DNA from 2 places in the Janthinobacterium goodfellowi genome. Region 2 is predicted to be linked to the other one. Evidence: predicted binding sites of a transcription regulator. Region 2 holds the regulator's gene; the other holds the start of a gene.
The links. Region 2 encodes FNR, which switches genes on or off when oxygen is low (the NO sensors DNR and NnrR bind a similar motif). Its sites were predicted from a motif close to TTGATNNNNATCAA; they were not measured.
Positions count from the first base shown of each region.

Region 1: ACQ4WQ_RS20915 (bacteriohemerythrin) is a predicted target of FNR. The motif match lies at 1,794-1,807, and genes of this name have one in related genera.

Region 1 is NZ_JBNYXN010000005.1:432,376-437,235, reverse strand. It holds gene ACQ4WQ_RS20930 (PepSY domain-containing protein) at 1-968, shown strand, start outside; gene ACQ4WQ_RS20925 (hypothetical protein) at 1,103-1,288, shown strand; gene ACQ4WQ_RS20920 (hypothetical protein) at 1,429-1,584, shown strand; gene ACQ4WQ_RS20915 (bacteriohemerythrin) at 1,883-2,281, shown strand; gene ACQ4WQ_RS20910 (hypothetical protein) at 2,285-3,148, opposite strand; gene ACQ4WQ_RS20905 (TonB-dependent siderophore receptor) at 3,476-4,860, shown strand, end outside.
Region 2 is NZ_JBNYXN010000003.1:729,706-734,565, forward strand. It holds gene ACQ4WQ_RS15720 (response regulator) at 1-2,145, opposite strand, end outside; gene fnr (fumarate/nitrate reduction transcriptional regulator Fnr) at 2,385-3,143, shown strand; gene ACQ4WQ_RS15730 (FixH family protein) at 3,147-3,671, opposite strand; gene ccoG (cytochrome c oxidase accessory protein CcoG) at 3,734-4,860, opposite strand, start outside.

The sequences.
Region 1 (4,860 bases), on a different contig from region 2:
GCGGCTTCGGCCATGCGCTGGCGCAACAATTGCAAGCGCTGGGCGCCACGCCTTTATTTCCGCTGATCGAAGTGGACAAGCACGACCCCGCCGCCCTGGCCGCCTGGTCGCAGGCGCTGGCCCGCTGCAGCGGCAGCGCCATCGACGCCATCGGCGTGCAGGAAGAAGCGTCGTACGCCGAGTGGCGCCTGGCGCGCCGCGTGCTGCTGAACCCGGGCAGCCTCGGTGGCGAACTGCATGAAATCACCTTGACGGGTCCCGCCGATGCTGCCTGGGAAGCGGGCGCGCTGGCGGAAATCATCGGGTGCAACGCGGACGGCAGCGAAGGCGACGCGCAGAGTGCCCGGCATGCGCCGCGCAGCTATTCGCTCGCGTCGCTGCCGTCCGATGGCGAACTGCAATTGCTGGTGCGCCAGGAACGCCATGCGGGCGAGGAAAACGAGGGCTACGGCCTCTGTTCCGGCTGGCTCACGCGCTTCGCCCCGCTGGGCGCCGGCATCCGTTTGCGCCTGCAAGCCAATCCCGCCTTCGCGCCCGCCCTGACCGACGTACCCTGCATTTATATCGGCAATGGTTCCGGCCTGGCCGGTCTGCGGGCGCACCTGCGCGCGCGCCACCGGGCGGGGCTGGCCCGCAACTGGCTGCTGTTCGGCGAGCGCCAGCAAGCTTTTGACAGCATCTGCGGCGCAGAGTTGCAAGGCTGGCTCGACGCTGGCCACCTGGCGCGCCTGGACCTGGTCTTTTCGCGCGACGGCAACGAGGGCGGCAAACGCGAATACGTGCAGGACCGCCTGCGCGCCAACGCCGGCGAGTTGCGCGGCTGGCTGGCGCAGGGCGCCATCGTCTACGTGTGCGGCAGCTTGCAAGGCATGGCGGCAGGAATCGATGCTGTGCTGCAAGAAGTGCTGGGACAGGACGGCCTCGACGCCCTGCTGGCGGCCGGACGCTACCGCCGCGACGTGTATTGATCTGCATCAGCCCGCCCTCCCGCGCCACCCGGCTATGTGGGCCGCCGCACGGTCAGCGCCAGCCATCGGACTACAGTGGGGACATCGCGGCATGGCAACATGCCCGTCCCCCACCACTGTCTGTGAGGCTAGCCATGAAAAACCCCTGGATGAGCATGTACCTGAGCGCCGCCAACCGCATCGCCAACACGGCGCGCGGCCATGCCACGGCCGCCGTCAAGCGCGAAGCGGCGAAAAATACGCGGCAATTGACGCAAGTGTGGTTCGACTCTTTCCTGCCCGCCGCAGGCAAGCCGCGGCGCAGCCGCAAGGCCAAATAAGAGGCGCAACTGGTGCAGTGCGTCACAGCAACTAGTTGAAGTTTCAATCAGATGAACTAAACTGCAAGCATGGTAGTACATAGAACGTGACCGGCAGGCGCCGCATCCCCGCGCCGCCGCCGGGACACCGGGAGACGACCATGTTGACGCTCAAAGTGCTGCTCTGCCTTGCCTTGTCGGCTCTGATGCTCGTGCCCCTCGTGCTGAGGGATGCGATGCAGACGTCGGCCGGGCAGCAGATGCAGGTGCCGAATGTCGATGCGCAGGGCATGTGGGCCCACTGGCCCAAGCAATAAGACGCGCGGCTGAGAAAACGTCGCTGGCTGCGTTGCTTTGACTTGCCGTACTAGCGTACTGTCTGCGTCAAAGACGCCTTGCCAGCGGCGTTTTTCAGCGGCGCTCGCTAGTGGTGCTCATCTTTAAAAACCGCATTGTTGCGGGTGGGGAATTGTTCTCTTCGCTCGTTTGTTTTTGTCTCGTTTCCCTCCTCCCCTCCACCAGATTTTTGATCCAGGTCATGGATTTCGCCCTTCGCTGCGTCCACACTGGAACAGTCCGCTTCGCGCCGCGAGGGACTTCACCGGGGGCATTGGCATGGGTAAATCACATTGGAAGGATGAGATGGCGCTGGGCGTTCCCGCCATCGACGAGGCGCATGAGGCGCTGTTTCAGGAGCTGGCGCGGCTGGGGCAGTTGAGCGACCGGCATTTCAGCGTGGCGTTCCGCGATCTGATCGCGGCCGTCGAACGCGATTTCCGCGAAGAAGAGGATTTGATGGAACAAATCGGCTTTCCCTCGCTGGCGAATCACCGCGAACAGCATGCGCGCGTGCTCAGCGGCTTGCACCATGCCTGGGCCGCCGTCGATGAAGGCGACCTGGAACAGGGCCGCCATGCGCTGTCGCTGTTGCCGCAATGGCTGATCTTCCACCAGGCCACCATGGACTTGGCCCTGGCGGCGGCGCTGGAACTGGTGCAGCGCCAGCCCAACTAGGTTCTACAGCAACAGCACCGTCGCCTGCTCGGGCATGACCACGCGGTAGTGTCCCGGGTATTTGTCTTCGCCGTCGAAAATCTTGCAAAACACGGGCTGGTTGATGTCGTTGACGGCCGCCTCGTTCATGGGCAAGGTGGCGATCAGCTGTTCGCCATCCATCAATTGCAAGGCGCTGCCCCGCTCGGCCGCGCAAAAGGCCAGCGATTGCACGTCGCTGGCAAATGGCCGCTTGTACCACGGCGTGATGGCCCGCACGGCGCGGCGGGCGTCGTGCAGGACTTGTCCCACGCGCGTGACGTTCCAGGCATCGCGCGCCACGGATGGCTGAAGGACGATATTGGCCGTCAGTTCGCCCCTGCCCTTGTTCACCAAGAACGTGCCATCCTGCGCGGCGATGTCATCGTTGAGCGGCACGACAAACACGCCGCCGGCCGACACCTTGATCGGCACGGGGGCGCCATTGCCTTGCAAGGCCACGCGCACGTCGTCGATGGTGGCGCTCAGCTTGGCAGGAATCAGGCGCAGGGCCATGACCACGCTGCCGCTCGACACTTGCCACACTTTCCGTGCCGTCAGATAACTCTCGCGGTAGGCCGTGAAGCGCACGCGCGGCGCCTTGGCGTCGCTGCTGGCGGTGATCGTCACCGTTTGCGAGGGCAAGGCTTCCTCTGCGCTCGCCGCTGGCGCCGGCGCAACGGGCGCAGCAGGCACGGCGGGCGGCGGCACAAGCGGTGGCGACACGGCGGCGGGCGGCGCGCTGGCGCTCTGCAGCGGCGCGGGAACAGCCGGCGGCGGCGCGTGTTCCTGGGCCTGGCCCAGCGACACGACACACAACCATCCGGCACAAGCGATCCATTTACGCATGCATTTCTTTCAATGAGGAAAATATTTTGTCAGCGCCTGCATTATCGCAGAAGGCCGGACGATGCGCCGCCCTTGGGCTGCCTGCACTCCGCTGTTTGCACTCCTTTGGTGCACACGCTTGATTATTTGGCAAAGACCACTTATATTGATAATGATTCTTATTCACAATAAATGAACGGAATCATGCACGACCTTTCCACTGCCAGGCGCGGGTGGAACTGCTATCCGAGCCAGATCCCGGGCCAGCGTCACGCCATCCCCCCAGCTACTGCGCCACTCGCCAGACGAGATAGGAACACACACGACTAAAAATACTCCAGGAAAATAATGCAATCGACCACCGTCTTCTCTTCTTCGCGCCTGCCCGCCTTGCGCCCCCTGCCCCGTTTATTACACATCAGTCTTCTCAGCCTTGCCGCTGGCGTGGCCCTGCCGGCACTGGCCGCCGACGCCGCCCCGGCCGACGTGACCATGCCGGCCGTCACCGTGCTGGGCCAGTCGACGCCGGCGACGGAAGGCACACAGTCGTACACGGCCGGCGAAGCGCGCAGCGCCACGCGCATGGACCTGTCGCTGCGCGAGACGCCGCAATCGGTCAGCGTCATCACGCGTCAGCTGCTCGACGACCTGGGCGCCGTGCGCCTGGACCAGGCGCTGGCGCAGACGACGGGTATCCAGGTGGGCCAGAACGATACGGAGCGCACGCGCTTTTATGCGCGCGGCTTCGGCATCAACAATCTGCAGATCGACGGCATGGCGCGCGGCGGCAATGCGCCGCTGCAAGACACGATTCTGTATGACCGCATCGAGGTCGTGCGCGGCGCCACGGGCCTGATGGGCGGCACGGGCGACCCGTCGGCCACCATCAACATGATACGCAAGCGGCCGACCAGGGACTTCCAGGCCAGCGCCGGCCTCATCATGGGCCGCTGGGACGACCAGAGGATCGAGGCCGACCTCTCCACGCCCCTGAACGGGGATGGCAGCGTGCGCGCGCGCACGGCCCTGGCCTGGCAACAACGCGATTCCTACCTGGACATGTATCACGAACGCAAGACGGTGGGCATGCTCATCGTCGAGGCGGACTTGCGCCCCGGCAGCCTGCTGACGGCCGGTGTCGACTTCCAGGACAACCAGCCCACGGGCGCCACCTGGGGCGCCGTGCCGTACTGGAATGCGGATGGCAGCCTGGCGAACTTGCCGCGCAACACCAGCCTCACGACGCCATGGAGCACCTGGGCCAACAAGCAGCACACGCTATTCACGTCGCTGGACCAGCGCCTGCCCGGCAACTGGAACATGCACCTCGGTTATGCGCGCACGGAAAGCACGAACCGCACCACCGTCGCCTACGCGGGCGGCGGCCATCCCGACCCGGCCACGGGCGCAGGCATGCGCCTGTGGACGGGCGCCTATGGCGCAGGCAAGACCACGGGCGACAATTTCGACGTCTATGCCAGCGGCCCGTTCACCTTGCTGGGACGCAAGCACACGGCCATCGTCGGCTGGAACGGCGGCAACCAGCGCGCCCGCTCGCTGGGCGGCGAGGCGGAAATCAATTACCCGGACTTCATCCCAGATTACCGCAGCTGGACGGGCAACATCCCCCGCCCCGTGTTCCGCCCCGACGGCTCGCACACGGAAACGGTGACGCGGCTGGCGGGCGGCTATGTGGCCACGCGATTGAGCCTGGCCGACCCGCTGCACCTGAT
Region 2 (4,860 bases):
GGCGAAGGCGTTGACCATCACGACGATGGGCTGGCGCTGGCCGCTGGCCGCCTGGCGGATGGCCTTGGCCGTGGCCAGGCCGTCCATGACGGGCATGTGCCAGTCGGCCAGCACCACGTCGTACGGCTGCTGCTGCGCCAGGCGTTCGCGGTACAGTTCGATGGCGGCAAAGCCGGAATCCACTTCGTCGGCCAGCCAGCCCCACGCCTCGATCAGCTTGACGATCAGTTCGCGCGTGGTGCGGTTGTCGTCGGCCACCAGCAGGCGCAGCTGGCCCAGGGCGGGCGTGCGCCGCGTTTCGGCCGGCTGCGCCAGCATGTCGAACGGCACGCTGAACCAGAAGCGGCTGCCCTTGCCTTCGCTGCTGGCGACGGCGATGTCGCCGCCCATCATGTGGATCAGCTGTTTGCTGATGGCCAGGCCCAGGCCCGTGCCGCCGAAGCGCCGCGTGATGCTCTGGTCGCCCTGCGAAAACGCGGCAAACAGCTGCTGTTGCTGCAGTTCCGTCATGCCGATGCCCGTGTCGCGCACTTCGAAGCGCAGCCAGGCGCGGCCGTTGTCCTTCTCGGCCAGGCTGACGGCCACCACCACTTCGCCGCTCTCGGTGAACTTGATGGCGTTGCCGGCCAGGTTGACGAGGATTTGCTGCAGGCGCTGGGCGTCGCCCACGAGGCGGCGCGGCACGTCGGGCTCGACGGCAATGGCCAGTTCCAGCTCCTTTTCGCCCGCATTCATGGTCATCGTCGTGGCCAGCGTGTTCATGACCTCGTCGAGGTCGAATTCGACGGGCGACAATTCCATGCGGCGCGCCTCGATCTTCGAATAGTCGAGCACGTCGTTGAGGATGCCCAGCAGCGACTGGCCCGCCACGCGCACCATGGTCAGATACTTGCGCTGTTCCGTGTCGAGCTTGGTATTTCCCAGCAGATACACCATGCCCAGCACGGCATTGAGGGGCGTGCGGATTTCATGGCTCATGTTGGCCACGAAGTCGCTCTTCGCGCGGTTGGCCGCCTCGGCCCGGTCGCGTTCCTGCTCCAGCTCCGCCGCGCGCGATTCGAGTTCCTGCTGCAGCCGGTCGCGTTCGCTCATCAGGCCGTTGAACGCTTCCGTCAGTTCGCCGATCTCGTCGCGCTGCTGCACCGGCACGGGGGTGAAACGGCTGCCGCTGGTGCGCAGCGCCTGCAGGGTGTCGCGCAGGCGCACCAGGGGCGAGAGCAGGCGCACGGTGACCCAGCCCAGAACGGCTGCGGCCAGCAGCGAGGCGAGGATGCTCCACAGCACCAGCCGGTACAGCACGCCGTCGAACGGTTCGAAGGCGTCGTCGAGGGGCAGCGAGGCGGCCAGCAGCCAGTTCACCGATTTCAGGCGCTTGAAACTGTTGACGGCCGTGATGCCGCGGCTGTTGGTGCTGACCATGGTGCCTTCGCCATCGTCCTTCAGCAGCTGGGTGGTCGTCAGGTTGGCGTTCGGCAGGCGCGGCTGCAGCAAACGGCTGGTGTCGGGGTGCAGCACATAGCGCGGCACGGCGCCGCGCGTGAGGATGAAGTAATAGCCGCTCTTGCCGATCTTTTCCGAACGCAGGCGGCCCAGCAGGTTGTCCTTGTACAGGCGCAGCACGCCGATCAACACGCCGGCCACCCGGCCATCGGCGGCGAGTATGGGCGCGACCATCTGCACGATGGGCATGCCGCTCGATTTGCCCAGCATCGGCTCGGTGATCATGGGCTGGCGCGTGCGCAGCACGGTCTGGAAGTACTCGCGCTCGGCGACGTTGATGCCGGCGCGCCCCGCCACTTCCGGCATGTCGGCCACGACGGCGCCGTACGCGTCGAGCACCAGCACGTCGTCGAACAGCACCAGCATCGAGCGGCGCGAATAGTAGTCGCGCAATTGGGCGGGCTGGCCGATCAGTTCCGGCGGCTGCTGCCGTGCCGTCAGGGTGACGATCTGCAGCAGCATGCCCAGCTTGTCGTCGAGTTCGGCGGCGGTGCGGGTGATCAGCGACGATTGCTGGCTCAGCAGGACCCGGGTGAAATCGTCGCGCATGTGCTGCACCTGGATCATGGTGACCAGCGCGATCATGGCGATCGAGGTCAGGCTGGTAGCCAGCGCGACTTTTGCTTTGATGCCGAGAGGCTTCATGATTTCCTTTTCAGTACCGTGCGGCACAGGCGGCAGATAATGCTGTCAGGAATTTTCCTATCAATACCCCAGCTTGGCAAGCGCCGCCACGCAAATTGCCCTCTCCGCATGGGCTTTTGACGATGTTGCCATATAATTAAAGGCTGGACGTCGTTTATTCGCCGAAATTACGGTGAAATTGGCACACGGCAACCCGGTATGCAGTAAACTTGTTGTTGCATTTTCTTAAAGGTACCGACATGACTGAAGCGCTACTCACTCCAACCTTGCCCACAGTGAACGTGGAAGCGTTGCGAGCGCGATGCTCGACGTGCAGCATGCATCAATTGTGCCTGCCGATGGGCCTTGATGTGGGCGACATGGACAGGCTGGACCAGATCATCGGCCGCCGCCGCAAGATCGTGCGCGGCGCCTCGCTGTTCCGCATCGGCGACTCGTTCCAGAACCTGTACGCGATCCGCCTGGGGCACTTCAAGACGTACCAGATCAATCCGGGCGGCGAAGAGCAGGTGACGGGTTTCCAGATGGCCGGCGAACTGCTGGGCATGGACGCCATCAGCGCCGACCGCCACCACTGTAATGCGGTGGCGCTGGAAGACAGCGAAGTGTGTGAAATCCCGTTTTCCAGCCTGGAACAATTGCTGGGCAATATGCCGACCCTGCTCCGCCATTTCCACCGCATGATGAGCCAGGAAATCACGCGCGAGCAAAGCGTGATGCTGTTGCTGGGCAATATGCAGGCGACGCAGCGCTTTGCCGCCTTCATCGTCAACCTGGCGTCGCGCTATGAGGCGCGCGGCTATTCTGGCAGCAATTTCCAGCTGCGCATGTCGCGCGAGGAAATCGGCAACTACCTGGGCCTGACCATCGAGAGCGTCAGCCGCCTGCTGTCCAAGTTCAAGAAGGAAGGCTGGCTGCGCGTCTCCAACCGCGAGATCGAGATCCTGCAGCCGGCCAAGTTAAAAGCCATTACGGCCGGCACCGACGTCTGTAAATAAGGCTTACAGTTCCTCATCCGCGTGCAGCGCGATGCTGCGTTGCAACGGCCAGGTCCAGATGCCGGACAGGCGCCACTCGCGTTTGTCGTTTTCCACCAGCACCTGCCAGCGGCTGCGCTCGAGCATCGGCAGCGCCACCGAGAAATTGCCGGCCGCATCGGGCTGCACCAGCAGCTTGATATCCTTTTCCGGCAGGGTCGCATGCGCCAGGTGCAGCTGCAGCGGCCCCTGGTACGCCTTGCCGAAGCTGTGCACGGAACCGCTGAGGCGCGCTGCAGCGACGTCATACGCCAGGGTCGTATCCATCGCCAGGTTGCTGGCGACCGTATCGCGCCGCAAATCCTGGTTGATCGCCTTGCCCTGCTTGTAATAATCGCCCACCACCAGCGCGTCGGGCTGCGTAAACGCGATATAGCCCATGAAGCTGCCGACGACCACGGACAGGCCGGGACCGATCATCAGCAGCCATGGCCAGCGATGCTTGTACCACGGGGCAACGGGAGCTTGCAGTTTCAGACTGTCGGACATGGTATTTCTCCTGTGTTTCTGTGTGTACGGCCAGCCCCCATGCGGGGACCGGCCTTCCTGCATTAGCGCGGCACGATGAAGACCGCGCTTTCGCGCACATGCAGCGACGGATCGTCCAGCGAGTGCAATTCGATCGCTATCTTGTTCGACCCCTTCTCGCCGACGCCGTGCGGCACGCGCAGGCGGATCGGCCAGCCCAGCGTTTCCGTCGGCTGCAAGGTCACTTCTTCGCGCGTCAGCAAGGTCAGGCCCGGCAAGCCGGATGCGCTGATTTTGAAATGCTGGCTTTGCTCCGAGGTGTTCATGATCTGCAAACGATAGACGTTTTCGATCATGCCGTCTTCCACTTCGCGTCCCATCGAACCGCGGTCGCGGATCACGTCCATTTTCAGCGGCGTGCGCAGGGCCAGCGAAGTACACACGGCGATGATGATCAGGGCCAGGATGGACGTGTAGATCAGCACGCGCGGGCGCATGGCGCGCTGGCGGATCTGCTTCGAATTGAAGTTGTTTTCCATCGCATGGTCGGTGCTGTAGCGTATCAGGCCACGCGGCCGCTCGACCTTGTCCATCACGGTATTGCAGGCGTCGACGCAGGCGGCGCAGCCGATGCATTCATACTGCAGGCCGTTGCGGATATCGATGCCGGTCGGACACACCTGCACGCACAGGGTGCAATCGATGCAGTCGCCCAGCTTGTCGTTGTTGCCGGCCTTCTTGCTCATCGCGCCGCGTGGTTCGCCGCGCTTGGCATCGTAGGTGATGATCAGGGTGTCCTGGTCGAACATGGCGCTCTGGAAGCGCGCGTAGGGGCACATGTATTTGCACACCTGCTCGCGCAGCCAGCCCGCGTTGCCGTAGGTTGCCAGGCTGTAGAACAAGACCCAGAACCATTCCCAGGGACCGAAATTGAGGGTGGTCACCTCGCGCGCCAGTTCCTTGATCGGCGTGAAGTAGCCGACAAAGGTAAAGCCCGTCCACAGGGCGATGGCGCCCCAGACCAGGTGCTTGGCCGTCTTCTTGAATGCCTTGCGCACGGAGGGGCCCTGCTTGTCGAGGGCCATGCGCGCGCTGCGCGTGCCCTCGATGCGGCGTTCGACCCACAGGAAGATTTCCGTGTACACCGTTTGCGGGCAAGAGAACCCGCACCACACCCGCCCGGCAATGGCCGTGACGAGGAACAGCAGAT